Regions from separate parts of the Enterobacter cloacae complex sp. HYC042_NIDB genome, predicted to be linked through region 2. Evidence: predicted binding sites of a transcription regulator. Region 2 holds the regulator's gene; the other holds the start of a gene.
What was found. Region 2 encodes LexA, which represses DNA repair genes until DNA is damaged. Its sites were predicted from a motif close to TNCTGTATGTACATACAGNA; they were not measured.

Region 1 (15,818 bases), 1.4 Mb from region 2:
AGTTTGTTCGCGACGACGTCTTCAAGCTGCTGCGTAAATATCGCGATCAGGGCGAGAAGTTCGACGTCATCGTGATGGATCCGCCAAAGTTTGTGGAAAACAAAAGCCAGCTGATGGGCGCCTGCCGTGGGTATAAGGATATCAACATGCTGGCCATCCAGCTGCTGAACCCGGGTGGGGTGCTGCTCACCTTCTCCTGCTCCGGGCTGATGACCACCGATTTATTCCAAAAAATCATCGCCGATGCCGCAATAGATGCTGGTCGTGATGTACAATTTATAGAGCAGTTCCGTCAGGCAGCCGATCACCCCGTGATTGCTACCTACCCGGAAGGACTGTATCTGAAAGGGTTTGCCTGTCGCGTCATGTAACTTGAAAAGAGAAATATTGCCCGCACTTAATGTGTAAGTCGTATTTCCCGGGAGGTGACTATGATTGCCAGCAAATTCGGTATCGGCCAGCAGGTCCGCCACACTTTGCTTGGGTATTTGGGTGTGGTCGTGGATATCGACCCGGAGTATTCCCTTGATGAACCGTCAGCGGACGAACTGGCGGTGAACGCAGAGCTTCGCGCTGCACCCTGGTACCATGTGGTGATGGAAGGTGACGACGGACAACCCGTACATACATACCTTGCCGAAGCGCAGCTAAGTAGCGAGCTGCAGGAAGAGCATCCGGAACAACCCACGATGGATGAACTTGCTCAGACTATCCGCAAACAGTTACAGGCTCCGCGCCTGCGGAACTAAGCGTGTAAAAAAAGCCCGATGAACGGGCTTTTTTTTATTACTTCGCCAGCCCCAGACGGGGGATATCGATCGCCGGACAGCGATCCATAACCACCTTCAACCCCGCATCCCGCGCCAGCACGGCAGCCTGCTCGTTAATCACGCCCAGCTGCATCCACAATGTTTTCGCCCCGACGGCAATCGCGTCCTGCGCTACTTCCCATGCAGCCTCGGAATTACGGAAGACATCGACCATATCAATTTTTTCCGGCACGTCAGCGAGCGTGGCATAACCCTGCTGGCCCAATAAGGTTTTCCCCGCCACTTTTGGCGACACCGGGATGACGTGATAGCCCTGATCGAGAAGGTATTTCATCACCCGATAGCTGGGACGGTCGGGTTTATCGCTCGCGCCCACCAGCGCAATGGTACGCGTGGATGTCAGAATCTCGGCAATATCATTCTCTTTCATGGTTTTTCTCCTGGCTTTTTTAAAAGTGTACGCCAAAGCGCACATCTCAACCATCCATCCCATACAGATGTATGAGGGCAAAACGGCAAAATATGTCTATATGTTAGTAAACGTGATTATCGAAAGATTTAGATACATTAATGCGGCGACAGTATCTCTGACAGGAGCCTTCTATGAAAACCGGTTTTGCCACTGCTCTGATTGCGTTAGCGATGCCGGTTTGCGTTTTTGCCACCACGCTTCGGCTCTCTGGCGACATTGATCTTCTGGTTCTGGACGGGAAAAAGGTTTCCAGCTCGTTATTGCGCGGGGCTGACAGCATTGAGTTAGATAACGGGCCGCATCAGCTGGTGTTCCGGGTCGAAAAAGCGATCGGTCTGACTAACCATGAGCAGCGGATGTACATCTCTCCGCCGCTGATTGTCAGCTTTAATACCCGGCAAATCAGCCAGGTGAACATTACCCTGCCTCGCCTTGAAACAGAGAAGGAATCAGCGGCCTTCGACGCCTCGCCGCGCGTTGAGCTGCTGGACGGGAATGCAATGCCGATCCCGGTCAAGCTGGATATTCTGGCGTTGACCAGCGCCACAAAAAGCCCGGACTACGAGGCCGCAATGCAGGTCTATAACAAAGCCGGCAAACGCGCCTCCCTTCCGCAGTTTGCCACCATGATGGCGGACGACAGTACGCTGCTATCCGGTGTCTCGGAACTGGACGTCATTCCGCCGCAGTCCCAGAGCCTGACGGAACAGCGCCTTAAATTCTGGTTCCAGCAGGCCGATCCCGACACGCGGGCCCGGTTTTTACAGTGGGCAAAGCAACAACCTTCATCTTAAGCCACATTTTTTACGCCTTTCTCTTGCAGCGTCAGACGGTTCCCGTCATCGTGTAGTCAGTTAACCTGATGGATATGATTATGGAACTGACAACACGCACGCTGCCTGAACGCAAACACATTGCGCTGGTGGCGCACGATCACTGTAAACAAATGCTGCTTAACTGGGTTCGCCGCCATCAGCCGCTGCTGGAAAAGCATGCCCTCTCGGCGACCGGCACTACCGGTAACCTGATCCAGCGCGAAACGGGTCTGGAGGTGAATGCGATGCTGAGCGGCCCGATGGGCGGCGATCAGCAGGTCGGGGCGCAGATTTCCGAAGGGAAAATTGATGTGCTGATCTTCTTCTGGGATCCGCTGAATGCGGTTCCACACGATCCGGATGTCAAAGCGCTGCTGCGTCTGGCAACGGTGTGGAATATTCCGGTGGCGACGAACCTGTCAACGGCGGATTTTATCATTGAATCACCGCAGTTTAACTCGCCGGTTGAGATCCTTATTCCGGACTATCAGCGCTATCTTTCCGAGAGACTGAAGTAGCTTTTTTTGCCGGGTGGCGGCTACGTCTACCCGGCCTGGAAATCTTGCCTGACGCCGTTATGGCTTCCGCGCCACCGGCACGTCAATACTCTTCAATATATCGACAAACACGGATGGCTCCTCTTTATTGAACAGCAGCCACACGCGGTGACGCGCGCGGGTGATGGCCACGTACAGCAAACGCCGTTCTTCGGCATCCGGGAAGTCTTCCGGCACCGGCAGCAGGGCCTCTTCCATGACCGACTCGCGGGCCGGAGCCGGGAATCCGTCGCTGCCCTCCTTCAGCCCCACCACAATCACATAATCGGCCTGCTGCCCTTTGCTGGCGTGAATGGTCATAAATTCAAGCTGCAGTTTCGGCCAGCGGGTAGCGGCTTTTTCCAGCGCAGCAGGCTTAAGGTGATGATAACGCGCCAGCACCAGGATACGTTCATCGGGTTTCGCATAGCCGCTGAGCTTGTCCAGCAGCGGCTCCAGCTGGTCATCCGCCAGCAGGGTGACCGCTTTTTTATCCCCTGCCCGCAGGCTGTTTAGCGGCTTGGCCAGCTGATGCGGATTCTGCTGGATAAAGCGGTTGGCGATCTCACCAATCCGTGAATTGAAGCGGTATGTCGTGTCCAGATCGCTGCGGTCGCCTTCGCCAAAATAGTGGTGGAAGGCGGTCGTCAGCGAGAGTTGCGCCCCGCTGAAACGGTAGATGGCCTGCCAGTCGTCACCCACCGCGAACAGCGAGGTATGTTTGTTTTGCGCCCGCAGCGCCGAGAGCAGTGCCGCACGCTGGGGTGAGATATCCTGGAACTCATCCACCAGAATATGCTTCCACGGGCTGACAAAGCGCCCCTTCTCCAGAATGACGATCGCCTGATGGATAAGACCGGAGAAATCAACGGCATTTTCCTCTTTCAGCGCGGTTTTCCAGGCTTTCAATAGCGGAGCCATCAGCTTGACCCGTTTTGAAAACAGATCGCGGATCGCCTCCGGCGCGCTTTCAATCATCTCTGCCTGCGAGCCGCCGTGCATCCGCATCAGGCTGACCCAGCGGTCAAGACGCGAGCCGAGCCGACGCGCCAGTTTTTCATCCTGCCAGAAGCTGCCCTCCGGCACCTCCCAGTTGAGTTCCTCTTCCAGCCATTGACGCCACCCTTTCGCCTGCGCCTTTTTCTCACTGCACTGCTGACGCCACGTTTTAATAAACAACGCCTGTCGCGCCTGCGCGTCGTTTTCCAGTTTACTGATGGCAGGCACTTTTTTACTGCCCTGCTGAATGATATGTAGCGCGAGGGCATGGAAGGTTCTGGCGGTAATATCCCGGGTGTGCAGCCGTTCCTGGATGCGTTCGTCCATCTCCTGTGCCGCCTTACGGCCAAAAGCCAGAAGCAGGATCTGATCGGCAACGGCCTCCCCGGTGGTGAGAAGCCAGCCCGCACGCGCCACCAGCACCGACGTTTTACCGCTTCCGGCCCCCGCCAGCACCAGCAGCGACTGCTCGCCGTTCACCACCGCGCGCGCCTGAGCAGGGTTGAGCGGTGAAGACTCCACCGTACTGAAAAAGTCGGCGTATTGAGTGAGCATAGCGTCCGTCCAGGCCTGGTTATGCGCCAGCCGGCTTTTATCCATATCGTTCAGCCAGGCCTGGCACTGACGCCAGGCATCGCGACAATTGTCGAACTCATCAAGACGCGTCACGGAGAGCGGCAGCGCCGAAAGTGCCTGTCGAATCTTTTGCTGCAGATCGGCGGTCTGCTGGCGCGTCAGCCACGTTTGCTGCGCGTTGCTTTGCGCGATATCGTCCAGCACCTGCTGCAGCACCTGAGCGGCAATCACGCTCATGTCGTGGCTCCACTGCTGCCAGAGCGCGTTCAGGTGATGGTGGAAACGCTGGGTTTCCGCCCACTCGGTACCGTGAAGGCGCACGACTTTGTCGTCAGGCAGAACGAACTCGAGCTCGCCCCACACCAGCCCGCGCTTGCAGTGAATAGCCAGAAGCTGATTAAACGGAATAAGGTATTCGTGGCGTTCTCCGGAGACTTTAACCCCGGCGTTGAGCAGAACAACTCTGTCATAGGGGTGTTGCGCCAGGCGTTTGCCTAAAGAAGTTGCTTTCAGTTCCATGTCCCGCCAAATCCACGAAGAGATAATTTACCTGACAGTTTAACTGCCAGTTTTAAGGTGCTCCAGCCTAAAAAAACGTTACAATCATTGGGCGTTAATTTTATCGAAAGGAAGTGAGGGTTTATGCGTACCGTTCTGAATGTGTTGAATTTTGTGCTGGGCGGTTTTGTCACCACCCTTTCCTGGCTTTTTGCCACGCTGGTGAGCATCGTCCTGATCTTCACCCTTCCCCTGACCCGTTCCTGCTGGGAAATCACGAAACTGTCGTTCATCCCCTACGGTAATGAAGCTATCCACGTTAACGAGCTGAACCCGGAAAGCAAGAGCGCCCTGATGAATACGGGGGGAACTTTGCTGAATATTCTGTGGCTGATTTTCTTCGGCTGGTGGCTGTGCATCATGCATATTTTTGCCGGTATTGCGCAGTGCATCTCAATAATTGGTATTCCGGTCGGGCTCGCGAACTTTAAGATCGCCGCCATCGCCCTTTGGCCCGTCGGGCGCAGGGTGGTTCCGGTCGAAGTGGCCCAGGCGGCGCGTGAAGCGAACGCACGTCGTCGTTTTCAGTAAATAAGGACTGGCCGCGTTTATGCTAAGTCCACTGCTTCGCCGTTATACCTGGAACAGCGCCTGGCTCTACAACGTCAGGATATTTATCGCGCTTTGCGGCACGGCTGCCCTGCCGTGGTGGCTGAATGATGTCAAGCTCACCATCCCCCTCACGTTGGGGGTGGTGGCCGGAGCGCTGGCGGATCTGGACGATCGCCTGGCCGGGCGTTTGCGGAATCTGGTCATTACGCTCGTCTGTTTTTTTATCGCCTCCGCGTCCGTTGAGTTACTTTTCCCCTGGCCGTGGCTGTTTGCTCTGGGCCTTACACTCTCCACCAGCGGGTTTATTTTGCTGGGCGGTCTGGGGCAGCGCTATGCCACTATCGCCTTTGGGGCCCTGCTGATCGCCATCTACACCATGTTGGGCGTTTCCCTGTACGACCAGTGGTATCAGCAGCCTGTGCTGCTGCTGTTGGGCGCCATCTGGTATAACCTGCTGACGTTAACCGGCCACCTAATCTTCCCGGTTCGTCCTCTGCAGGATAACCTTGCCCGCAGCTATGAGCAGTTAGCCCATTATCTGGAACTGAAATCCCGGCTGTTCGACCCGGATATCGAGGAAGAAAGCCAGGCGCCGCTTTACGATCTGGCGCTGGCAAACGGCCAGCTGGTCGCCACCCTTAATCAGACGAAAGCCTCGCTGCTTACCCGTCTGCGCGGGGATCGCGGCCAGCGCGGCACGCGCAGAACCTTGCACTACTATTTTGCCGCTCAGGATATTCATGAGCGCGCCAGCTCCTCACACGTTCAGTATGCCGCCCTGCGCGAGAAGTTCCGCTACAGCGACGTCATGTTCCGCTTTCAGCGCCTGCTGTCCATGCAGTCACAGGCATGCCAGCAGCTCGCGCGCTCCATTCTTTTGCGCACGCCCTATCAGCACGACTCCCGCTTCGAACGCGTGTTTAGCCATCTTGATGCGGCGCTCGACCGCGTGCAGGCCAGCGGAACGTCACCGGAACAGATCAAAGCGCTGGGTTTTCTGCTCAACAACCTGCGGGCGATTGATGCTCAATTGGCGACGATTGAGTCCGAGCAGGCGATGGCACTGCCGGGCAGCGAGGTGGATAACCAGCTTGCAGATGACAGCGTGCACAGCGTGAGCGATATGTGGCTAAGGCTGAGCCGCAACTTCACGCCGGAGTCGGCGCTGTTTCGTCACGCGGTGCGAATGTCCCTGGTCTTATGCGTGGGGTATGCTTTTATACAGATAACCGGTTTGCACCACGGCTACTGGATCCTGCTGACCAGCCTGTTTGTCTGTCAGCCGAACTATAACGCCACCCGACACCGCCTGGCATTGCGTATTATCGGCACCCTGGTCGGCGTCGCCATTGGCCTTCCGGTGCTCTACTTCGTGCCGTCCATTGAAGGACAGCTGATCCTGATCGTGATCACCGGCGTGTTGTTCTTCGCGTTTCGCAACGTGCAGTACGCCCATGCCACAATGTTCATCACGCTGCTGGTTCTGCTCTGCTTTAACCTGCTGGGTGAAGGGTTCGAGGTCGCCCTGCCCCGCGTACTCGATACCCTGATTGGCTGCGCTATCGCCTGGGCCGCCGTCAGCTTTATCTGGCCGGACTGGCGTTTCCGTAATCTACCGCGCGTGTTAGACAGGGCTATGAACGCCAACTGCCGATACCTGGACGCTATCCTTGAGCAGTATCATCAGGGCCGCGATAACCGCCTGGCTTACCGGATAGCGCGCCGCGATGCGCACAACAGCGATGCGGAACTGGCCTCGGTGGTCTCTAACATGTCAACGGAGCCTCGCGCCACGGCCGAGATTCGTGAGACGGCTTTCCGGCTGCTCTGCCTGAACCATACCTTCACCAGCTATATTTCCACGCTGGGCGCCCACCGCGAAAAACTCACCAACCCGGGCATCCTCAATCTGCTGGATGACGCGGTCTGTTATGTCGATGATGCACTGCATCACCGGCCAGCCGATGAACCGCGCGTGAGACAGGCGCTGGATGAACTTACCCAACGTATTGCGCATCTTGAGCCTGGAAACGACAGCAAAGCGCCTCTGGTGTTACAGCAGATTGGCCTGCTCATCGCCCTGCTGCCAGAAATTTGCCGGCTGCAACAGCAAATCGCTACCTGGAGGAGTGATTCTACAGTGGCTCAGGCAGCGCATTAAACCACTCCGTCAACTCCCGGCGAATGCCGGCCGGGAGTGCCGCCTCATGCAGCCCCTCGATCGCCCCTTCCAGCGCGAATAGCACTTTGATACTCAGCGCTTTATTTTTCGCCCGCATCTTCAGCCAGCTCTCCCTTGCGCCAAGCGCCCGCAGCGTTTCTTCGTTGGTAATGCCCGCTTCAAAGAGCAACACTTCCAGCTGAAAGGTCAGGTTTGGCAGGTCCTTAAGTCGATTGCGCTGATGCCGCTGGTAACGCTCTTTTCTTGCCGCATTAAGTGCGAAAGTGGAGAGCTGAAGCAGACGCTCCCTGTCCTGCCATAGCCCGTCATCCACCCGGTAATAGTTGAGAAGCACCGGACGGCCCCGCTTCATCAGGGTCAAAAAAGACGCGGCATTTTTCACACAGTATTTCGCACTTTCTTCACAGGCACGGAGGTAGAGCTCACCTTCTGACACCATGGCAAAAACCGCATCATCCACTGCCAGGGTATAGCCGCCGAACAGCGCGCGATGATGAATTTCACCCAGTGGTGACAGGTATTCCTGGGATTTATAAATCCGTTCATAAGATATCTTTTTCATGATATTTCCCTTCAAAATCATAAAGTAACAACGAAATTTCTTACTAGCGGATCCGTTAGCAGGAAAATAGGCAACTTAGCGTCGTTGAGCAAGATGATTTTTCGAAGGGCATCAACATTGAATGAATTTTGCGAGTCGCTTTCCGAAAATGAGGTTGATCTTTATGCATACAGGGGTTACTGTATATCCATACAGTAACTACAGGGCTGGAATGAATATGTACACTTCAGGCTATGCAAATCGCTCAACTTCTCTCTCCTCTACCGCGGGCACTGTCGCGCAGAACACCGTTGGGGGTGCTTCGACGGGGCTTATTAGTGAAGTGGTTTACCGTGAAGACCAGCCTCTGTTGACCCAACTCCTGCTGCTTCCGTTATTACAGCAGCTTGGTCAGCAATCACGCTGGCAGCTCTGGCTGACGCCGCAGCAAAAACTGAGCCGCCAATGGGTGCAGTCTGCAGGCCTGCCGCTGGCAAAGGTTATGCAGATCAACCAGCTTTCTCCCTGCGATACCGTCGAATCGATGATTCGCGCGTTACGCACCGGAAATTACAGCGTGGTGATCGGGTGGTTACCGGAAGAATTGACGGAAGAGGAACATTTTCGTCTGACCGAAGCGGCTGAAGAAGGGAATGCGATCGGGTTTATCATGCGCCCGGTTCGTCCAGATTCTTATCGCAGAGGACAACTTTCTGGGCTAAAAATTCACTCAAATTTGTATCATTGAGTGAAATTAAGATTTTTCCTGGAATTTTTTTTGACCGCAGGATGCGGTTTTAGTTCCCGGCCTCAAAATTGCGGCAAGGCTTGTCTGGTGCGGTTCTCCTTAATTTTATTGCACAAAATTCGTTCTAAAAATGTTAAATAATAGGTATACGGAACTTTTTTTTTCATATGCCTGACAGACTTCACACTTGTAAGTTTTCAGCTACGTTGTAGACTTTACATCGCCAGGGGTGCTCGGCCTAAGCCGAAGATATCGGTAGATTTATATTTGACCACGCCCCCCGGTGAAGGATTTAACCGTGATTCTCTCTTGAGACCTTCATGGCGAATTTTGGATGATAACGAGGCGCAAAAAATGAAAAAGACAGCTATCGCGATTGCAGTGGCACTGGCTGGCTTCGCTACCGTAGCGCAGGCCGCTCCGAAAGATAATACCTGGTATGCAGGTGGTAAACTGGGCTGGTCTCAGTTCCATGACACTGGCTGGTACAACAGCAGCCTGAACAACGATGGCCCTACTCACGAGAGCCAGCTTGGTGCAGGTGCGTTCGGTGGCTATCAGGTTAACCCGTATGTTGGCTTTGAAATGGGTTACGACTGGTTAGGTCGTATGCCATACAAAGGCGACACCATCAATGGCGCTTTCAAAGCTCAGGGCGTTCAGCTGACCGCTAAACTGGGTTACCCAGTAACTGACGATCTGGACGTGTACACCCGTCTGGGCGGCATGGTATGGCGTGCAGACTCCAGCAACAACATCGCTGGCGACGACCATGACACTGGCGTTTCCCCAGTATTCGCTGGTGGCGTTGAGTGGGCTATGACCCGTGACATCGCTACCCGTCTGGAATACCAGTGGGTTAACAACATCGGTGACGGTGCTACCGTTGGCGTTCGTCCAGACAACGGCATGCTGAGCGTAGGTGTTTCCTACCGTTTCGGCCAGCAGGAAGATGCAGCACCAGTTGTTGCTCCAGCGCCGGCTCCAGCTCCAGAAGTACAGACCAAGCACTTCACTCTGAAGTCTGACGTTCTGTTCAACTTCAACAAAGCGACCCTGAAACCAGAAGGTCAGCAGGCACTGGATCAGCTGTACACCCAGCTGAGCAACCTGGATCCTAAAGACGGTTCTGTAGTGGTTCTGGGCTTCACCGACCGCATCGGTTCTGACGCTTACAACCAGAAACTGTCTGAGAAACGTGCTCAGTCTGTTGTTGATTACCTGATCTCTAAAGGTATCCCAGCTAACAAGATCTCCCCACGTGGTATGGGCGAATCTAACCCAGTTACTGGCAACACCTGTGACAACGTTAAAGCTCGCGCTGCACTGATCGACTGCCTGGCACCAGATCGTCGCGTAGAGATCGAAGTTAAAGGCGTTAAAGACGTTGTAACTCAGCCAGCGGCATAAGTTATCGTCTTATAAAAAAAACCCCGCCATGCGGGGTTTTTTTATTGTCTGAAGAAAACAAAAATCTATTTTTTGCCCAACAACGCCTGAAGGTCGTTTTTCAGCGACGACATCTGGTTGGCGTACTTCTCTTTATGTTCGGCATCCTCAATCAGCTGCACGATGGTTTCCGACAGGGTCTTACCACGCCGTTGTGCCAGCCCGGCCAGACGCTGCCAGACAACGAACTCCAGGTCGATGGATTTTTTCCGGGTATGCTGATGCTCAGCATTAAAATGCCGTTTACGTCGCGCGCGGATAGTTTGCTTCATCCGGTTTAACAACGCAGGATTAATGTGCTTCTCAATCCAGCCATTGACCTGTACCGGTTCATTTTCGAGGGTCAGCAAAATATCCACGGCTTCTTGCGCAGCGCTGGCTTCGATGTAGCAGGTGATCAGCTCCCCTTCACGGTGCTTTTTGACCAGGTACTTCCATTTCCAGCCGCTTTCGAGATTTTCCAGTTGTTGATATTTCATTGCGATCTCAGTGTTACCACGTAACTCTGTTCAGAATATCAGTTTTTTAGCAATCTGCTGAAAAGAAATCATATCCTGTGAGTGACTGCAGCCAATCCGCCTGCTGAAATACCAATCCTGCTTGGGTAGAGCCCCCCGCTTACGGTATACTCCACGCTTTTACATCTGACTAAAAAACATCAACTTTGACCATTACGAAACTAGCATGGCGTGACCTTGTTCCGGATGCCGAGAGCTATCAGGAACTGTTTGCACAGCCCGATCTCGCAAAAGAACACGAATTCATCCTTAGCGATACGCAACCACGCTTACATTATGCGCTGGAGCAGACGTTAAGCCCGTGGGCGACATCGCCCTTCATGCTGCTGAAAGCCCCGGAAGAAGCGGAATATCTGTCGCTGCTTGGGGATGCCACGCGCCAGCTGCGGCCGGACACCACCGCGGTATTTGGCGGCCAGTATCGTATCGCGGGGCATAATATTACCTTCGGACCGGCGGACCAGGCCGACGGTCGTTTTGCTGCTAACGGCGAGGTAATTACCGCTAATTGGGTCGAGGCTGAACAGCTGTTTGGCTGTCTGCGCCAGTTTAACGGCGAGCTTTCCCTGCAGCCGGGGCTGGTACATCGTGCAAACGGCGGCGTGCTCATCATCTCTCTGCGCACTTTGCTCTCGCAGCCGCTGCTGTGGATGCGTCTGAAAACCGTTGTGACCCAACAGCGCTTTGACTGGGTCGGTTACGACGAGTCTCGTCCTCTTCCTGTCTCCGTGCCGTCAATGCCGCTGTCGCTGACCGTCGTGCTGATGGGTGACCGCGAATCGCTGGCGGACTTACAGGAGATGGAGCCGGAACTGGCCGAACAGGCAGTTTACAGCGAATACGAAGACAACATTCAGATTGCCGATGCGGACGACATGGCGCAGTGGTGTCAGTGGGTGATGGCCGTGGCGGAACGTTTTGCATTGCCAGCGCCTGCCGCCGATGCGTGGCCGGGTTTAATCCGCGAAGCTGTTCGCTATACCGGTGACCAGGAAACCTTGCCGCTCTGCCCGCTCTGGATCGGCAAGCAGCTGCGTGAAGTCGGTACGATCAGTGGTAACGGTGCGTTTACTGGTGAACAGCTCACGCAGATGCTGGCGCAGCGAGAGTGGCGCGAAGGCTATCTTGCTGACCGCATGCAGGATGAAATTCTGCTGGAACAAATTCTGGTCGAGACAGAAGGCGAACGCGTTGGGCAGATCAACGCCCTCTCGGTGATCGAGTTTCCTGGCCATCCGCGCGCGTTCGGTGAACCCTCGCGAATCAGCTGCGTTGTGCATATTGGCGACGGCGAGTTTACCGATATTGAACGCAAGGCCGAACTGGGCGGCAACATTCACGCCAAAGGCATGATGATCATGCAGGCATTTTTGATGTCTGAGCTGCAGCTTGAGCAGCAAATCCCCTTCTCCGCCTCGCTGACGTTTGAGCAGTCCTACAGCGAAGTGGATGGCGATAGTGCCTCAATGGCGGAGCTGTGCGCCTTAATCAGCGCCCTGGCGGACGTGCCGATCAACCAGAACATTGCTATTACCGGTTCGGTCGATCAATTTGGTCGTGCTCAGCCCGTTGGCGGTCTGAACGAAAAAATTGAAGGCTTCTTCTCTGTCTGTCAGCAGCGCGGTTTAAACGGCAAACAGGGTGTGATTATTCCGGCGCCTAACGTACGACATCTCAGCCTGTGCCAGGATATTCTGGACGCGGTTGAACAGGAACAATTCGCCATCTGGGCCATCGAAGGGATTGAGGATGCACTACCCTTACTGACAAACCTGGTTTGGGATGGCGAAGGTCAGACAACTTTGATGCAGACTATCCAGGAGCGCATTGCTCAGGCGACGCAGCAGGATGCTCGCCATCGTTATCCATGGCCGTTACGCTGGCTGGGCTGGTTCAGTTCGAACTGATCGGACTTGTTCAGCGTACACGTGTTAGCTATCCTGCGTCCTTCACTAAAATAAGGCTTACTGAGAACATGGTAGATAAACGCGAATCCTATACAAAAGAAGATCTTCTTGCCTCTGGTCGCGGAGAACTGTTTGGCGCGAAAGGCCCACAGTTACCGGCCCCGAACATGCTGATGATGGACCGTGTCGTGAAAATGACCGAAACCGGCGGCAACTTCGATAAGGGTTACGTAGAAGCAGAACTCGATATCAACCCGGACCTGTGGTTCTTCGGTTGCCACTTTATTGGCGATCCGGTAATGCCTGGCTGCCTGGGCCTGGATGCCATGTGGCAGCTGGTTGGCTTCTATCTGGGCTGGCTGGGTGGTGAAGGTAAAGGCCGCGCGCTGGGCGTGGGCGAAGTGAAATTCACTGGTCAGGTTCTGCCTACGGCGAAGAAAGTCACCTATCGTATTCACTTCAAGCGCATCGTTAACCGTCGCCTGATTATGGGCCTGGCGGATGGCGAAGTGCTGGTAGACGGTCGTCTGATCTATACCGCGAACGATCTGAAAGTGGGTCTGTTCCAGGACACTTCCGCGTTCTGATATCGCTTTAAGCGACCCCGGAAAGGCGAAACCTCCGCAGTGCGGAGGTTTCTTTTTTTAAAGAGACGTTATCAGGCTATAAGTGCCCTGTCGCCGATGGCTTCTCGCCAGCCTCCAAGCCATTGTGACCTTTGATTTATCGTCTGATAAGGACACATTTCTTTCGAACGTCCAGCGATGCCGGCCTGATAACCACGTTGATGAGCCCGTTCCAGGCGATCTCGTTTCTGTCTCTTCATGCCTCGTTTCCCTCATTCTTTTGTCTGGTGGAAAGAAAACAGTGTCCGCGCCAGATGCGCAGGCACAGATAACGAATACCCCGAATTAGTCCCAGCGTCAATGTTCAAAATTCATACGGGTGTCATATTTGTGAGCTAGCCAGAAGATCATTTGTACAAAAAATGTGACCCGGCACAAGTAACAACCTGACGCAAAAACGAAAAAAAAACCGCAATCGGCCTGGTGCTGATTGCGGTTTTTGACGATGAATTTTACTTATGGCAGTCGGGAAATTTCCCTGGCGATACTGGCTGACTCCTGCGCCCAACCCTGAGCCAGCACTTTCACCATTTCATCATAGCCATCCTTCTGCTGCTTCAGCTCCAGATGGAAAGGACGCTTAATCAGCTGTCCCTGATGATTCAACAGCCACTCGCCGCTGATGACAACGGCACCGTCATAACGGCCGTGGAAGCCCGTTACCGTGACGTTCAGCGTGTCCTGATCGCTTCCCAAAGGCTGGGAGGCAACAACCCAGCCCGGAAGCTGGCTGCCCAGATTCGCCACCAACGTATTGCGTAACTGCTGGTCCAGCGGGCTGGCCCACAGGTTGTTGTTGGCGATAACGTACTGTACATCGCTGGTCTGATAGACCACCCCGTTGCCGGCCAGGTAATCCGGAACGGCGACCTGCTCAACCCACAGCAGACGGTTACCCTGCGAGGCGGAACTTTGCGTAACCGCCTGCGTCACCAGAGGCAGCTGGTAGTAGCTTTTCGTTTCGCTCCCGGAGCTACAGGCCGTGAGTGCCATCGCTCCTGCAATCGCTAGCCATTTTTTCATTGTTTCGCCCTCTTAGGCTCAGGATCCTTTTTATCTTTCGCTTCGAACACCAGCGCGTTGCTCTTCTCGTTGAGCGTTTTCAGAACCGGCTGCAGTTCACGCAAGACCTGATCGAGACGCTGCATATCTGCCACCATCTTGTTGTACGCCGCCGAGCCAGGCTGGAAGCCCTGCATACTGCGGTTCAGCTCGCGCAGCGTTTTCTGCATATCCTGCGGCAGCTGCTGCATACTCTGGTTTGCAGTGATCTTGTTGATGTTATCCAGCGTGGTCTGCAGGCGCTGCATTGTCGCCTGGCTTTGATGTAACGAACCTGTCGCCGCCTCAATCATTGGGTTCAGAGGCAGATTGTTAATTTTATCCAGCGTTTCCATGAGACGCTGCTGGATCTGGGCCAGACCGCTGCTTACCGTTGGGATGATCTTGTAACCACCAAATTCACGCATACCGGTAATCGGCGGCGCTTTTGGATAGAAGTCCATATCGACATACAGTGCGCCGGTCACCAGGTTCCCGGTTTTCAACGAGCCGCGCAGACCGCGATTCATCAGGTCGGTGATGTGCTCGCCGATATCCTGATTCTCACCAATCTGGTTGATCAGGCGCTCAGGCTCAATGCGGATCAGCACCGGAATACGGTAATCATCATCAAGCATCTGCTTAAGGCCTGGAACAAAGTAAGGCACTTGTCCTACCGTCCCCAGACGAATACCGCGGAACTCAACGGGCGCCCCAGGCTGCAGGCCGCGAACAGAATCCTTAAAGAACATCAGGTAGTCGATGTGATCGGTATAGAGTGCATCCTGAATGCTTTTTTGATCGTCGAACAGGCGGAAAGCGGTGTTCTCCGCAACCGGCTGCCCCAGGTCCAGACCTTCGGGTACGTCAAAACTTACGCCGCCGCCAAACAGTGTTGTCAGCGAGCCCATTTCTACACGCATGCCCGCCGAGGTCAGATCCACCGCGATGCCGCTGTCTTTCCAGAAACGGACGTTGCTGGTAACCAGACGATCGTTAGGCGCATTGATGAACAGCTGATAGCTGATGGATCTTTTCTGAGGATCGAAGGTGCTCTTCTCCACCGAACCCACGCGATAGCCGCGGAAAAGTACCGGGTCGCCCGCCGTGAGCTGGCCCGCTTTTTTACTGTCGAGGATCACGCGGATACCTTTTGCATCAGGCGGTGCTAGCGGCGGTGAATCCAGAAGCTGGTACTGCGCCGGCTGGCTGCCTTTTGCACCCGGCTGCAGTTCGATGTAGGCACCTGAGAGCAGCGTTCCTAAGCCGCTGATCCCTTCACGTCCCACCTGCGGTTTAACCACCCAGAAAACAGAATCGCCGTGCAGGAGTTTTTCCATGCCGGCATTAAGACGCGCCTTAATCTCCACATGGGTTAAATCGTCGGTCAGGGTTGCGCTTTCCACCACGCCCACATCCACGCTGCGGCTTTTGATGGTCGTTTTACCGCCCTCAATTCCTTCGGCATTGGTGGTAATCAGCGTCACTTCCGGTCCCTGATGGCTGTAGTGATAAAACAGGATCCATG
Region 2 (15,818 bases):
GAATAAAGAACGCGCCCAGGCGGCGGAAAATCGGGCCTGCTGGCCAGAAGTTCAGGTTAATACCGGCGGCAATGTGCGGCGGTACCAGTCCCTGGTGATAGAGCACGTAGGAGAGAAGCAGGTAGTCCATGTGGCTGCGGTGGCAGGGGACATAGACAATCTCATGACCATCGTGCGCCAGCTGACGTACACGCTCAGCGTTATGCACGTTGATGCCCTGATACAGGCGGTTCCAGGTAAAGCCGAGAATACGATCGGACAGGCGAATCATCTCGTAGGAGAAGTTCGCTGCGATCTCTTCCATCAGCGCAATGGCGTTCTGCTGGGCTTTCTCATGGGAAATTTTCTTGCTGCGCGCTTCGTCTTCAACGGCGCGGGCGATCGCTTTGGAGGCCAGCAGCTTGTTGAACAGGTCCTGACGCGCCGGAAGACGTGGCCCTACGGCCGCCAGGCGCTGACGGGCGAAGTGCATACGTGCCACGCGCGCCAGTTTTTGCGCGATGATCTTGTCAGTGCCGTGCTCGTCCGCCATTCGGCGAAGGGAGACGGAAGGGGAGAAGCGCACAAAGCTGTCGCGTCCCAGCCAGGAGACCGCGAAGAACTTCTGGATGCCGTTAAGCATGCGCAGCGGCGGGTTCTCTTCGCCTTTTTCGCGGCCCGGACGGCGACCAAACATCACCGATACCGGCACCATCTGCACATCCAGGTCAGGATTGCTGCGGTGCAGGTCGAGATAGTCGTGGAACAGCTTGATGGACTCTTCTTTCGGCGTGTAATAGGTAAACACGCGCGGCCCGCCGTGAATGAACACGTAGCGCGGCAGCAAAGTGCCGTCAACTTCCAGTGGTTCAAGCGGATCGGGTAAATCATGCGCCAGACACTGGGCACGGAGCGTTAGCAGGTCTGCCTTAGAGTTATAAGGCAAAACGTACATAATAGGGCGCGACGTATCGAGCCCCAGTTCCAGCGCGGGTTCTGCTGGGATAGACTTGCTTTTTACCAGTATGCTTAATGGTAAATTAAGTAATTTGTAGTAAATTCGTGGCCAGCCGGACATAAACGATGTAAAGCCTCTGGTTAATAATGCAATTGCGGCGCAAGGATAACAGAAAGCGCGCAAAATTTCTGTTGTTACCCGTCATACTTCAGGCGGCAGCGAAACGCGCTGCAGCTCCTGTTACTGACGCTCTTTTTTAAAAAAGGTTCTTTTAATGGCCAATAATACCACTGGGTTGACGCGTATCATCAAAGCCGCCGGCTATTCATGGAAAGGTTTCCGTGCCGCGTGGGGCAATGAAGCTGCTTTTCGCCAGGAAGGTGTCGCCGCTATCGTCGCGGTTATCATCGCCTGTTTCCTTGATGTAGATGCCATTACCCGCGTGCTTCTCATCGGTTCCGTACTTCTGGTGATGATAGTGGAAATTCTCAATAGCGCTATTGAGGCCGTGGTCGATCGAATCGGTTCTGAATTTCACGAGCTCTCTGGCCGTGCGAAAGATATGGGCTCCGCCGCTGTCCTGCTGGCGATTATCACCGCAGCCATTACCTGGGGCACGCTGCTTTGGTCACATTTCCGATGATGCTCGAGGAATAATTAAGTCCCTGGTTTTTTGTGCAGTTTTTGGTTCCAAAATCGCCTTTGACTGTATATACTCACAGCATAACTGTATATACACCCAGGGGGCGGAATGAAAGCATTAACGACCAGGCAGCAAGAGGTGTTTGATCTCATTCGGGATCATATCGGCCAGACGGGTATGCCACCCACGCGTGCGGAAATCGCGCAGCGTCTGGGTTTCCGTTCTCCGAATGCTGCCGAGGAACACCTGAAAGCGCTGGCGCGTAAGGGTGTGATTGAGATTGTGTCAGGCGCGTCGCGTGGTATCCGCCTGCTGGTGGAAGAAGAGACGGGCATTCCGCTGATAGGCCGCGTTGCCGCAGGTGAACCGCTGCTGGCACAACAGCATATTGAAGGTCACTACCAGGTCGATCCTGGTATGTTCAAGCCGAGCGCTGATTTTCTGCTGCGCGTTAGCGGGATGTCGATGAAAGACATCGGCATTCTTGATGGCGACCTTCTGGCCGTTCACAAAACGCAGGATGTGCGAAACGGCCAGGTGGTGGTTGCGCGCATTGATGATGAAGTGACCGTTAAGCGCCTGAAAAAACAGGGTAACACCGTTCAGTTGTTGCCCGAAAACAACGAGTTCACCCCGATTGTGGTCGACCTGCGCGAACAGAGCTTCTCTATTGAAGGTCTGGCTGTTGGCGTGATTCGTAACGGCGAATGGCTGTAATCTCTTCCTGACAGGCTACGCTTCCGCTGTAGCCTGCTTCATTTACCCTTCCCGGTATCTCTCATGTCACTGCTGACGGCATCTGATAAGGCATTGTGGCGTCTTGCCCTGCCGATGATTTTCTCCAATATCACCGTGCCCTTGCTGGGTCTGGTCGATACGGCCGTTATTGGTCATCTCGATTCCCCTGTTTATCTTGGCGGCGTGGCGATTGGCGCGACGGCAACCAGCTTTCTGTTTATGCTGCTGCTCTTTTTGCGTATGAGTACTACCGGGCTCACGGCACAGGCGTATGGTGCGAAAGATCCGTTACGTCTGGCGCGTGCGCTGGTGCAGCCGCTGATCCTGGCGCTTGGCGCGGGGGTACTCATTGTTTTACTGCGCACGCCCCTGATAGACCTTGCGCTCCATGTTGTTGGTGGCAGCGAGGCGGTACTGGAGCAGGCGCGTCGCTTCCTGGAAATCCGCTGGCTCAGCGCGCCCGCTTCGCTGGCAAACCTGGTTCTGCTGGGTTGGTTACTGGGTGTGCAATACGCCCGTGCGCCAGTGATTTTGCTGGTCGTGGGAAACCTTCTCAACATTGTGCTCGATCTCTGGCTGGTGATGGGCCTGCATATGGACGTGCGCGGTGCGGCACTGGCGACGGCGATTGCCGAATACGGAACCTTACTCATTGGGCTGTGGATGGTCTGGCGCGTGATGGCCCTGCGCGGGATATCCCTCGTAATGCTGAAAACCGCATGGCGCGGCAATATCCGTAAACTGCTGGCGCTCAACCGTGACATCATGCTGCGCTCGCTTCTGCTACAACTCTGTTTTGGCGCATTGACGGTTTTTGGTGCCCGTCTTGGGCCTGAGATCGTCGCGGTGAATGCGGTCCTGATGACATTGCTGACGTTTACCGCCTACGCGCTGGACGGCTTCGCCTACGCCGTTGAGGCGCATTCCGGGCAGGCGTACGGCGCGCGGGAAAGTGGCCAGCTTAGGGATGTCTGGCGGGCAGCCTGTCGACAAGCGGGACTGGTGGCACTGGCGTTTGCACTCATTTATGCCTGTTTTGGCCGTGACATTATTGCATTACTCACTTCGATCCCGGCTTTACGTGAACTGGCGGACCACTACATCGTCTGGCAGGTGATCTTGCCGGTGGTGGGGGTGTGGTGTTATCTGCTGGACGGCATGTTTATCGGTGCGACGCGCGGAGCGGAAATGCGCAACAGTATGGCGGTTGCGGCGGCGGGGTTTGGTTTGACGCTGCTGACGCTTCCGTGGCTGGATAATCACGGTTTGTGGCTGGCGCTTGCGGTCTTTCTCTCCCTGCGCGGCCTCTCGCTTGCCTTTATCTGGCATCGCCACTGGCAAAATAATACCTGGCTTCCTTCCCGTCACGATATATCGTGACGGTTAAAGATTCCGAATATGAAATCAACTGCCGAATCCTCAACTATTATTATTATCACGTCCAGCAGAAAAGAACGTAACGGACGTTACGACCCGACGCTTAACTAAGAGGACACGATGATGAATAAAGACGAAATCGGCGGCAACTGGAAGCAGTTCAAAGGTAAAGCGAAAGAACAGTGGGGTAAACTGACTGATGACGATATGACCGTCATTGAAGGCAAGCGCGATCAGCTTGTCGGTAAAATTCAGGAACGTTACGGCTACGAGAAAGACCAGGCGGAAAATGAAGTCAAAGACTGGGAAACCCGTAACGATTACCGCTGGTAACGCTGAATAACCCACAGAGGCGGCTTAAGAGCCGCCTTTCTTTTGCTGCTAACGCGGCTTTTTCTTTATCAGAATTGAGTGGTCGTGCTGACACGCATCCTGATGTCGACAGGCTTCCACCTCAACGCATGCAGAACACAGCCCGTGCGCTTCAATCACGTTATGACGCAGGGCAAAACCCATTTTTGCCGCCAGCGTGTGCATAATGTCCTCTACGCCTTCCGCTCCCTCTTCTTTCACTACGCCGCAACGATCGCAGATAAACATGGCCGATGTATGCGTTGGCTGATCGAAAAGATGGCACAGGACATAGCTGTTTGTGGATTCGACTTTATGCACAAACCCTTGTTCCAGCAGGAAATCCAGCGCGCGATACACCGTGGGCGGTTTAGCCTGCGGCTCGCTTTCGCGGAGCAGGTCGAGCAGATCGTAGGCGCTGATCGCCCCCTGTTGCAGGCTCATCAGGCGCAAGACTTCAAGGCGCTGCGGGGTCAGGCGCACATTGCGTTGCGCGCACAGCTTTTCGGCCTGCGCTAACAGCTCTTTTGTGGACTTATCCATTTAGCACCTCGGATGTTCTGGGAGATAAAACCCTCACTTTATCATGTTCTGGCAAAAACACCGATATCCGCCAGGCTGTGCTATACCTGACGCATCGCAAACCGGGAATGTAACAATGAAAAAACCAGACTGTATCAAGCACTGGCGCGACGTAGAAGGGCCAGATGACGCCACCTACCCCGACAGTAACGAGCTTTTTTCCATCGGATCGCCGCTGGCGCGCAGCCTGGGCCTCAGGCGTATAGGCATTCATCATGAACGTTTACCGCCGGGGCGTCGGACGTCCTATCCCCATGCGGAAAGTGACGAAGAAGAGTTTATCTACGTGCTTGAGGGCTATCCTGAAGCCTGGATTAATGGCTATTTGTGGAAACTCGAACCCGGAGACAGCGTGGGCTTTCCCGCCGGAACGGGGGTATGCCACACCTTTATCAACAACACAGAGGAAGAGGTTCGGCTACTGGTGGTGGGGGAGGCCAACAAGAAGCACAACCGCATCTACTATCCGCTTAACCCGGTTTATGCCGCCACGCGGGAAGATCGCTGGGTAGACCATCCGCCACAGTTTTTTGGGCCGCACGATGGAAAACCTGGGAAAAAATAATTTCCTCTTCTATAAATATTGAGGGCCGTCACAAATTACAACAGGCCGTAAGGAAGTTTTACTTAGGGAATGAATTAGCGGGTCTTTTTATCTTTATTCACAGCAATAGTTCGCGCCTGTTTGGGGGATAACAGACAGGGGTTATTTCATAACAGACTATAAGACGGGCATACTGTGAAAAAACATTTTAAATTTTCGGTGGTTAGCATCGCTGTCTCCTTGTTTATGGCAAATCAGGCGGGAGCAGCCAATACCTGGACAGAATCACGTAGCGACGCGATGGGGGGCACCGGCGTTGCTTCGGGCAATTATGGTAGCGGGGCGTTAATTAACCCCGCGCTGCTGGCAAAGGCAAAACCGGACGATGACGTGACGGTCATTTTGCCGTCCGTTGGGGTGCAGGTAACGGATGAGGATAATCTTCAGGATGAGATTGATACCATCAACGACAAAATCAATCACTATAAGGATGTGGTTGATAACCTTACGCCAATCGAGGTTATTACTAATCCGTTAGGCTCCATCAACCAGTTCCAGGGCGCGGCCAAAGATCTGGCCGATGAGCTGGACTATCTCAAGGGCAAAACCGCTCGCGCGACGGCAGGAGCAGGCCTTGCCGTGAGTATCCCTAACGATGTGCTTTCCGTGGCCTTTATGGCGAAAGGGTACGCCCATGGCCGGGTAAGTTCGTCTATCGACCAGCAGGATATTGATTATCTGCGCGGTATTCAAAGAAGCAATCTGGTGGCTGCCGGCGTTGCCCTGGACGCTGCGCTGAACGGCACGGACCAGATCACTAAAAACCTCAACTCAACGGCGTCCGGTCGGGCGGCGATTATCTCCGACTACGGTATTGCCGTTGCCCGCCAGTTTGACCTTGGCGGCGTTCCGGTTTCCGTGGGCGTGACGCCAAAACTGCAAAAAAGCTGGATCTATAACTACACCACCTCGATCTACGATTACGACAGTAATAAGTGGAACGATAGCCGCTACCGTACAGACGATACCGGCTTTAACGTCGATGCCGGTATTGCCGCTGATTTTGGCGAAAACTGGACGGTCGGCGTGAGCGGGCAAAACCTGATGTCGCGCGATATCGACACCAAAGATATCCGCATCCGCAACGGGCGTACGGGGGAAGTGGTGAGCTATAAAGACACCTACCAGATCCGTCCGCTGGTGACCGCGGGCGCTGCCTGGCACAACGATCTGGTGATCCTGACCGCCGATGGCGATCTGACCGAAACCAAAGGCTTTAAGAGCGAAGATACGTCGCAGTATGTTGGGGTCGGTGCTGAAGTGACTCCGCTGAGCTGGCTGGCGGTGCGTGCCGGTTATCGTGCGGATATGAAAGGGAACGACAGCAACGTCTTTACCGGCGGTGTCGGTTTCGCGCCGTTCAATACCGTTCATGTTGACCTGATGGGCCTGTATGGCGAGGACGAAACCTGGGGCGCAGGAGCTCAGCTGAGCATGACGTTCTAAAGTACACCGGAGGCGCTGCGCCTCCGGCTTTTCTTTGTGCTATAGTAGCGCCCCTTTTCCACCAGATGCTTAAAACTTCGCCATGTCGTCAGAACACCAGACCGCTTTTCCTGCACACCGTTTCTCTATTGCGCCGATGCTCGACTGGACGGACAGACACTGCCGCTATTTCCTGCGCCAGCTCTCCCGCCATACGCTGCTGTACACCGAAATGGTGACCACGGGCGCAATTATTCACGGTAAGGGCGACTACCTGGCATACAGTGAAGAAGAGCATCCGGTTGCGCTGCAGCTGGGGGGCAGCGATCCGGTCGCGCTGGCCCAGTGTGCAAAGCTGGCGGAAGAACGCGGCTACGACGAGATCAACCTGAACGTCGGCTGCCCTTCCGACCGCGTGCAAAACGGCATGTTCGGCGCCTGTCTGATGGGCAACGCACAGCTGGTGGCGGACTGCATCAAAGCGATGCGCGATGTGGTCTCCATTCCGGTGACGGTCAAAACCCGTATCGGCATTGACGACCAGGACAGCTATGAATTCCTGTGTGATTTCATCAATACGGTGTCAGGGAAAGGCGAGTGTGAGATGTTTATCATCCACGCCCGCAAAGCCTGGCTTTCAGGCCTTAGCCCGAAAGAGAACCGTGAGATCCCGCCGCTGGACTACCCGCGCGTGTACCAGCTGAAACGTGATTTCCCGCACCTGACGATGTCAATCAACGGCGGTATTACGTCGCTGGAAGAGGCGAAAGCGCACCTTGAGCATATGGATGGCGTGATGGTCGGGCGCGAGGCGTATCAAAATCCGGGCATTCTGGCGACGGTCGATCGCGAAATCTTTGGCGTTGCAGGCGCAGACACCGATCCGGTTGCCGTCGTGCGTGCCATGTACCCTTACATTGAGCGCGAGTTGAGCAATGGCACCTATCTTGGCCACATCACCCGCCATATGCTTGGCCTGTTCCAGGGTATTCCGGGCGCGCGCCAGTGGCGTCGCTACCTCAGTGAGAACGCGCATAAAGCCGGTGCTGATATTGAGGTGCTGGAACATGCGCTGCGGCTGGTGGCGGATAAGCGATAATTTCGCTAAAAGATCGTCAAATTCACCACGCCCTGCGGATCCTCGCGGGGCGTTTTGCTTTAAGAACAATACGTTAGCTTTGGCATGATTCTTGTAATGATTGCAGCATCATTCGGGAACTCGTGGGAGAGCACAATGCTTGAACTACTTTTTGTGATTGGCTTTTTTGTCATGCTGATGGTCACGGGCGTGTCGCTGCTCGGCATTCTGGCCGCGCTCGTTGTGGCCACGGTGGTTATGTTTATCGGCGGATTATTTGCCCTGACGATCAAACTGCTGCCGTGGCTGCTGCTGGCTATCGCCGTGGTGTGGGTAATACGGGCGATTAAAGCGCCAAAACTGCCGACTTATCAGCGCAATAACCGCTTCCGTTACTAAGGTATTGAGGGGTTCGTCACATACTTGTAACTTTTCCGGCAGCATAGCTTAGAACAGAATAGGATTTACTTATCGAATCTGTCACTATGGCTGCCGCTACAGAATTCATCGAGCTGTACCCTACATACAGCCGAATTAAAAAAAGAAAGGGCTTCCCACGGGAAGCCCAATTTCTTTTTGGGGGTCAGGGAATTAGCAGACTTGAACCCTGCGTCGCCCGGCTTTCCAGCACCTCATGCGCACGCTGCGCATCGGTTAGCGGGTATTTCTGCGCATCCGCCACATCCACCTTAATCACGCCGCTGGCTATTAGCGAGAACAGCTCGTTGCTGGCTTCCTCCAGTTCTTCCCGGTTGGTGATGTAACCCTGCAAAGAAGGGCGCGTCACGTACAGCGACCCTTTCTGATTCAGAATGCCGAGATTGACGCCGGTGACAGCGCCTGAGGCGTTACCAAAGCTCACCATCAGCCCGCGACGCTGCAGGCAGTCCAGCGACGCTTCCCAGGTGTCTTTCCCCACCGAGTCATACACGACGCGTACTTTTTTGCCGCCGGTAATCTCTTTTAGCCGCTCGACGATGCTCTCTTCCCGATAGTTGATCACCTGCCACGCGCCCGCGTCCAGCGCACGCTGGGCTTTTTGCGCACTGCCTGTGGTGCCGATCAGCTTCGCGCCTAAGGCTTTCGCCCACTGGCAGGCAATCAGCCCCACGCCACCGGCGGCAGCATGAAACAGGAACTGCTCATCGGGCTTAATTTCGTAGGTTTTGCGCAGCAGGTAATAGACCGTCAGCCCTTTCAGGAATGAGGCGGCCGCCTGCTCAAAGGTGATGGCGTTCGGCAGCAGGGCGGCTTTGTCCGCCGGGACGTTGTGGACGGAGCTGTAAGCGCCCAGGGCAGACTGTGCATATACCACACGGTCGCCTTGTTTAATGTGCTTAACCGCACTGCCCACTTTGCTGACGATGCCGGCCGCTTCAGTGCCCAGGCCGCTCGGCATTGACGGAGGCGGGTAGAGCCCGCCGCGAATATAGGTATCAATGTAGTTAATGCCGATGGCTTTGTTTTCAACCTGAATTTCGTTCTCGCCAGGCGCAGCAGGGGTAAACTCCACCGCTTTCAGCACTTCAGGACCGCCGTGTTTCTGGAACTCAATGCGCGTTGCCATGCTCCCTCCGTAAGAAAAATATGGTAATCTTTCGACCCACTCTTTATCTCGGTAACTCCATTCACTATGGCAGGAAACAAACCCTTCAACAAACAGACTGAACCTCGCGAGCGTGATTTCCAGGTCGCAGGGTTAAAAGTCCCGCCGCACTCGATTGAAGCGGAACAGTCGGTGTTGGGCGGTTTAATGCTGGATAACGAACGCTGGGACGACGTCGCCGAGCGCGTAGTGTCTGAAGATTTCTACACCCGTCCGCACCGCCATATCTTTACCGAAATGGCGCGCCTACAGGAGTCCGGCAGCCCGATTGACCTGATCACGCTCGCGGAATCGCTGGAGCGTCAGGGGCAGCTGGACAGCGTTGGCGGCTTTGCCTACCTGGCAGAACTGTCAAAAAACACGCCAAGTGCGGCGAACATTAGCGCTTACGCCGACATCGTGCGCGAACGTGCCGTCGTCCGCGAGATGATCTCGGTAGCGAACGAGATCGCCGAAGCCGGTTTTGATCCGCAGGGTCGCACCAGTGAAGACCTGCTCGACCTTGCCGAGTCCCGCGTCTTCAAAATCGCCGAAAGCCGCGCCAACAAAGACGAAGGCCCGAAAAACATCGCCGACGTGCTCGATGCCACCGTTGCGCGTATAGAGCAGCTTTTCCAGCAGCCGCACGACGGCGTGACCGGGGTGAACACAGGCTATGACGATCTGAACAAAAAAACTGCCGGTTTACAGCCGTCGGATTTAATTATCGTCGCGGCGCGTCCGTCGATGGGTAAAACGACATTTGCGATGAACCTCGTCGAAAACGCGGCGATGTTGCAGGATAAGCCGGTGCTTATTTTCAGTCTCGAGATGCCCTCGGAGCAGATTATGATGCGTTCTCTGGCATCCCTGTCGCGCGTGGATCAGACCCGCATCCGTACCGGCCAGCTCGACGACGAGGACTGGGCGCGCATCTCCGGCACCATGGGAATTCTGCTGGAAAAACGGAACATCTACATCGATGACTCCTCCGGCCTGACGCCGACGGAAGTGCGCTCCCGCGCGCGCCGCATCGCCCGTGAACACGGCGGTATCGGCCTTATCATGATCGACTACCTTCAGCTGATGCGCGTCCCGTCGCTCTCCGACAACCGTACGCTGGAAATTGCAGAGATTTCCCGCTCGCTCAAGGCGTTAGCCAAAGAGCTGCACGTGCCGGTGGTGGCGCTGTCGCAGCTTAACCGCTCTCTGGAACAGCGTGCAGACAAACGCCCGGTCAACTCCGACCTGCGTGAATCCGGCTCCATTGAGCAGGATGCCGACTTAATCATGTTCATCTACCGTGATGAGGTCTATCACGAGAACAGCGACCTGAAAGGGATCGCCGAAATTATTATTGGTAAGCAACGTAACGGCCCCATCGGTACGGTACGTCTGACCTTTAACGGACAGTGGTCGCGTTTCGACAACTATGCCGGTCCTCAATATGATGATGAGTAATTTCTAAGGAATTCAAATGCAAGCGGCAACTGTTGTTATTAACCGCCGCGCTCTGCGACACAACCTGCAACGTCTGCGTGAACTGGCGCCCGCCAGCAGGCTCGTTGCAGTCGTGAAAGCGAACGCTTACGGACACGGTCTTCTTGAGACCGCGCGAACGCTCCCCGATGCCGACGCCTTTGGCGTCGCCCGTCTTGAAGAAGCTCTCCGCCTGCGCGCAGGCGGCATTACGCAACCGATTCTGCTCCTTGAAGGCTTTTTTGAAGCCTCGGATCTGCCGACCATTGCAGACCAGCAGCTGCATACGGCTGTCCATAACGAAGAACAACTGGCCGCGCTGGAAACGGCTGAACTGAGCGAGCCGGTCACCGTCTGGATGAAGCTCGATACGGGCATGCACAGGCTGGGCGTGCGTCCGGAAAACGCGGAGGCGTTTTATCAGCGTTTGTGCCAGTGCAAAAATGTGCGTCAGCCGGTCAATATCGTCAGCCACTTCGCCCGTGCCGATGAGCCCGAATGTGGCGCAACCGAGCAGCAGCTTGATATCTTCAACACCTTCTGCGAAGGCAAGCCGGGAATGCGCTCCATTGCGGCATCCGGCGGCATTCTGCTGTGGCCGCAGTCCCACTTCGACTGGGCGCGTCCGGGGATTATCCTGTATGGCGTTTCCCCACTAGAGAATAAACCCTGGGGGCCGGACTTAGGCTTTAAGCCGGTGATGTCGCTGGTATCAAAGCTGATTGCCGTGCGGGAGCACAAAGCGGGCGAGCCGGTGGGTTACGGCGGTACCTGGACCAGCGAGCGCGACACGCGGCTTGGCGTGGTGGCGATGGGCTACGGCGACGGCTATCCGCGCGCGGCACCAACGGGCACGCCGGTGCTGGTCAATGGTCGTGAAGTGAAAATTGTCGGCCGCGTGGCGATGGACATGATTTGCGTGGATCTTGGGCCCGGCGCGCAGGATAAAGCGGGCGACGATGCGGTGATGTGGGGTGAAGGTCTGCCCGTTGAACGCATTGCTGAGATTACAAAAGTGAGTGCTTACGAACTTATTACGCGTCTGACGTCGCGGGTGGCGATGAAGTATCTGGATTAATCCGCAAAAAACGGTGGCTCCAGGGTAGCCACCGTCACCGTTTTACGGACGAAGCAGCATCACAAAGGTTCCGGCAATAATGGGTTGCCCATTCGTTCGGTTAATCACCCGAACCGCGTGTTGTCCCTGATGCTCGACAACATCAATGTCCAGGTTTGCAAAGTGCTCAACGTGCACCTGGTTGATGTCAGGAGAAGGGATCACATGCACAAACCCTGTGCTGGTCCGGTAAATCACTGTCGCATGCCCGACACCGATAATCATGGCGCTATAATCAGCCAGATAGTGTTGAGCCTCCTGCTCTAACGCCTGACGATTAACGTAATCTCCCAGCATTGAAGGCGTGATAATTCGGCAGCCTGCGCCTTTCAGATCGGTACGGGCCAGGTTGCGATTAACATCATCTTCATTCGGGGCCTGCGCGGCGAGGCCGGGAAGATGGTGGGCAATCTGAAGGGCATCCCACTGGTTTTCGAGAATATCGTTGCGGGAATAGGTACCGAAATTAGCCAGAACCATCTGCAGGCAATTCGGGAAGCACGAATTCTGGAAAACCATATTTTTATAATTAAAACCATATTGATTTAACCACGGCATATCTTTCTCCTTTGTTAATTGTGTTTACAGCACAGAAATAATAAGCAGCAGCGTTATCAATGAATATATGCTCTGTGGGAAATGCTATTTTTCGTAGAAAATGATGCAGAACATTATTTGTGAATTTCACTCCTGCTTCATCTTGATTTTAGTCATACTGTATATGATGTTTACCCTATGGCAAATGATGTTTTATAAGATCTCAATTAGCGCTCATACTCATTTTCGGAATATGTTGTTATTCATAACCTAAAAGAATAGTACTCAGGTGAGGTTAAGTTGAGATGAATATATTGATGATCGATGAGTTACCGATCTACATTCATGGTATGAAAAATGAGCTGAAAAGAGTCATGCCAGAATGTACTTTTTCTGCTACCCACAGCTACGAAGATGCAAAAGAAGTGCTCAAGTCAACGCCTGTTTCGATTGTGCTGCTTGATGGAGATATGGACTATTCTGGGTTTATTGATGAACTTGACGTTGAATGGCCAACGATCCCGGTAGTGATGATGTTTCGTAAAGCGTGCGATAGAAATTTTAACCTTTACCAGCACCATAATATAAAAGGGGTTGTTATAAAATCACTCTCTGCTGAAAAAATAATGCAGGTCATCAATGTGGTATTATCTGGTGTTATTTGTATACCTGAACAGGTCATTATGCATGAAGCCACAGCGAAAGTTAATTCTCCGGTTCTTATGCTCAGCCAGCGCCAAAAAGAAGTATTAAGCTTGCTGGCAAATGGCGGAACAAATAAGCAAATCGGTAGAGAATTGAACATTAGCGCAGGTACCGTCAAAGTCCATCTGGAGTCAATATTTCATCGTCTTCAGGTGAATAATCGCACACAGGCAGCTAAGCTTTACTTTAAATATATTAATAAATAAAGTATCTTTTTCACTCTATTACGTTCTGAAATTATCTTTCTAAAAAATGCGTGACAACGATGGCGTTTGTCACGCATTTTATTGTGCGGTCGTTATCTTGTTAAAAAGAAACGAATGATGATCATTAAGGTTCCCGCGTCCTGAAGGAACCAGAAAGGAACGCTTGCGCTTACATTATCATGGCCTGTCAATAAACTTTCAATATTCAGCCCGCTCTGGGCAAATAATCCAAAAGCAATCGCAGCGAATCCAGCCTTATAGAGAATAGGTTGTTTTTTGATTCTTTTACTGTAAGCGCAAAAGAGGATCACAAAAGAGATGACAAGGTCCAGCATGATTGTGATGAATAACATCCACCAGTCCGTTACGCTGTTCATGTTAGTCCTCTTTATCCGTGTTGATCAGGGATGAATTGGGGAGTGCCTCATTGCGCACCTTTTTTTTGATGACTGAGGCAACATCAAAAATATCCTGCTGTTCGTGGCGGCGAAAAAAATTAGCCAGCCAGACAATAAGACCATTGCTCATCGCCCCTAAAATATAACCTAGCCCCATGGTGATATCTGGTTGGGTTAGATCAATCTTTAACCATCTTGCTGTAAGGCCACCTAACGCGACTGCGGCACCCATACTGATTCCACCAAAGATTATGCCCGCAATGAACTTGCTGTGCTGATGTAAACGCTGCGGTTGCCAAAAAAAAGAGATGCTTACACCACCGAATAATCCTGCGAGTGCCAGGAGTGAAGCGCTAATTAATGCCGGAGGAATGGAGGCATGCATAGTAATCTCCTCATTGATAATAAGACCCTCAAAAGAGAGTCTTATGTTCAATACATCTAAAATAGTTGAGTCTATTTGACATAATTGACCAGTGTCTGGCCGACCCCATTTATGAAATTTTGCTGTTTATAGCTTTTCAGTGTTACATTATCAACCAGATCGTTCGGTATAATGATTTCCATATCGTTGCTGTATTCATTGTTATAACATTTAAAGTAGAAACGATAGCGTGATAGCGTTGGGATGAGAAAATCGTTATCCGCAACAGGAATTTCCATTCTGCGCATGGCTTCTTTAAGCTCTCTTAGTAATTCTGATTTATCATGCGTTGGCGATTTAAACCTCTCATCATGGCATACAATAACACGTGCGGGTGTATTAATGTTGACGATATTAAGGTAGGCCATTCCATTGCCCAACGTGTCGGCACAATCCGACATATAGCCTAGCGTCAGCGTTTCCGTACTGCTGACATAAAATCCAGACCATTCCGCATCATTTTTTGTTTCGTTAAGATATTTCGTCGAATTCCAGTCTTTTGCTTTATATTTGCAGGCCTTGTAGCCGAGTACTCCTGCAGGAAAGTATTCTGTTTTCAGTTCCATCATGCTTCTCCGATGTTAACGTGTGAGTTAATTGCAGGCTGCCACTTCCACTAAGTGTTGATATTTATCGGTGGTGATATACCGCTGAGGTCCGGAAAGGGTATAGATCAGGCGTTTGGCACTGCGATATCCTTTAACAACATCAATATCGGCGCTAAACCAGGATTGCGCTGAGGGAAGTTTTGGACTGGTGTAGTTATCTCCACCTATCCATTTATTATTCGTAGGTTTAAGACCCCAAAGTGTTTCTGTTTCATTACCCGACCAGCCCAGGCGTTTCGCTTCATCGCTGGAGATATAGCGGGACGGCAGTCGCCCGGTTTGTGTGAGACTGCGCAATGTTTTTGCAAGACCATCCACATCATTTATTTGGGCAGTTCCCTGAAGAGAAAGGAAGGTGTTAACGTCTTTAATCTCATTCTCGCAGGTGGGTAACGCTGCATTGGCTTGCATAACGGCCAGCAGAGGTGCAAACAAAAGCACATTTTTTAAAGCGACAGATAACGTCATATTAACCTCCAGATTTAACTAAGGAACAATTTCATTTCGGCATCACGGCGACGCGTCAGACCGGCCAGTACTTTACCGCCTGCCTTATTCCAGCATTTGAACTGCAGTGCAGCTCCCTGGATATCGCCTGCGTTGAATTTTTTGAGTAGCGTTGATTTCTTTAAATTACCCACGCCAAGGTTGAAGGCGAATGAAACCAGCGCGTCGAATTGGTTCTGTGTCGAAGCGCTGCACAGCAGTTTCTTCACGCCGTCCTCGGTGCGTTTCAGATCTTTGCGCAGCAGATCTTTAGCTTCACCGGTAGTGATTTTTGTGAGCTTTTCCATCTCCTCTTTGAGAATCAAATGGCCATAGCCGATGGTCCACAACCCCACGGCATCGCGATAGCGCTCCAGTTTCAGCCCTTCAAACTGGCAAATAAGCTGAATGCCTTTGTCACCTGTACGTTCTGGTTGTTTTTGCATTACGAAGTCTCCTCTGCTTTCGGGCGGGGAATCACCTTGTTGGTGTATTCATCAATCAAACGCATGACGCTTTCCGGCGGCTCAAGCGCGGT

Region 1: the regulator LexA is predicted to act here: its motif matches at 8,200-8,219, upstream of sulA (SOS-induced cell division inhibitor SulA).

What each region holds. Positions count from the first base shown of each region.
Region 1 is NZ_CP109650.1:1,885,668-1,901,485, reverse strand. Features, by position in the region: gene rlmI (23S rRNA (cytosine(1962)-C(5))-methyltransferase RlmI) at 1-371, shown strand, start outside; gene hspQ (heat shock protein HspQ) at 432-749, shown strand; gene OKF39_RS08965 (CoA-binding protein) at 787-1,200, opposite strand; gene csgI (curli synthesis inhibitor) at 1,374-2,036, shown strand; gene mgsA (methylglyoxal synthase) at 2,117-2,575, shown strand; gene helD (DNA helicase IV) at 2,633-4,687, opposite strand; gene OKF39_RS08945 (YccF domain-containing protein) at 4,811-5,257, shown strand; gene yccS (YccS family putative transporter) at 5,277-7,439, shown strand; gene OKF39_RS08935 (TfoX/Sxy family DNA transformation protein) at 7,414-8,022, opposite strand; gene sulA (SOS-induced cell division inhibitor SulA) at 8,240-8,749, shown strand; gene ompA (porin OmpA) at 9,104-10,159, shown strand; gene matP (macrodomain Ter protein MatP) at 10,225-10,677, opposite strand; gene OKF39_RS08915 (AAA family ATPase) at 10,863-12,623, shown strand; gene fabA (bifunctional 3-hydroxydecanoyl-ACP dehydratase/trans-2-decenoyl-ACP isomerase) at 12,692-13,210, shown strand; gene rmf (ribosome modulation factor) at 13,282-13,449, opposite strand; gene pqiC (membrane integrity-associated transporter subunit PqiC) at 13,706-14,272, opposite strand; gene pqiB (intermembrane transport protein PqiB) at 14,269-15,818, opposite strand, start outside.
Region 2 is NZ_CP109650.1:509,151-524,968, forward strand. Features, by position in the region: gene plsB (glycerol-3-phosphate 1-O-acyltransferase PlsB) at 1-1,057, opposite strand, end outside; gene OKF39_RS02405 (diacylglycerol kinase) at 1,212-1,580, shown strand; gene lexA (transcriptional repressor LexA) at 1,689-2,297, shown strand; gene dinF (MATE family efflux transporter DinF) at 2,361-3,698, shown strand; gene OKF39_RS02420 (CsbD family protein) at 3,819-4,028, shown strand; gene zur (zinc uptake transcriptional repressor Zur) at 4,077-4,589, opposite strand; gene OKF39_RS02430 (cupin domain-containing protein) at 4,705-5,193, shown strand; gene OKF39_RS02435 (conjugal transfer protein TraF) at 5,419-6,678, shown strand; gene dusA (tRNA dihydrouridine(20/20a) synthase DusA) at 6,761-7,756, shown strand; gene pspG (envelope stress response protein PspG) at 7,892-8,134, shown strand; gene OKF39_RS02450 (NADPH:quinone reductase) at 8,319-9,302, opposite strand; gene dnaB (replicative DNA helicase) at 9,369-10,781, shown strand; gene alr (alanine racemase) at 10,798-11,877, shown strand; gene OKF39_RS02465 (hypothetical protein) at 11,920-12,474, opposite strand; gene OKF39_RS02470 (response regulator transcription factor) at 12,771-13,364, shown strand; gene OKF39_RS02475 (hypothetical protein) at 13,457-13,741, opposite strand; gene OKF39_RS02480 (hypothetical protein) at 13,743-14,147, opposite strand; gene OKF39_RS02485 (hypothetical protein) at 14,219-14,755, opposite strand; gene OKF39_RS02490 (ribonuclease domain-containing protein) at 14,780-15,262, opposite strand; gene OKF39_RS02495 (lysozyme) at 15,277-15,726, opposite strand; gene OKF39_RS02500 (DUF2589 domain-containing protein) at 15,726-15,818, opposite strand, start outside.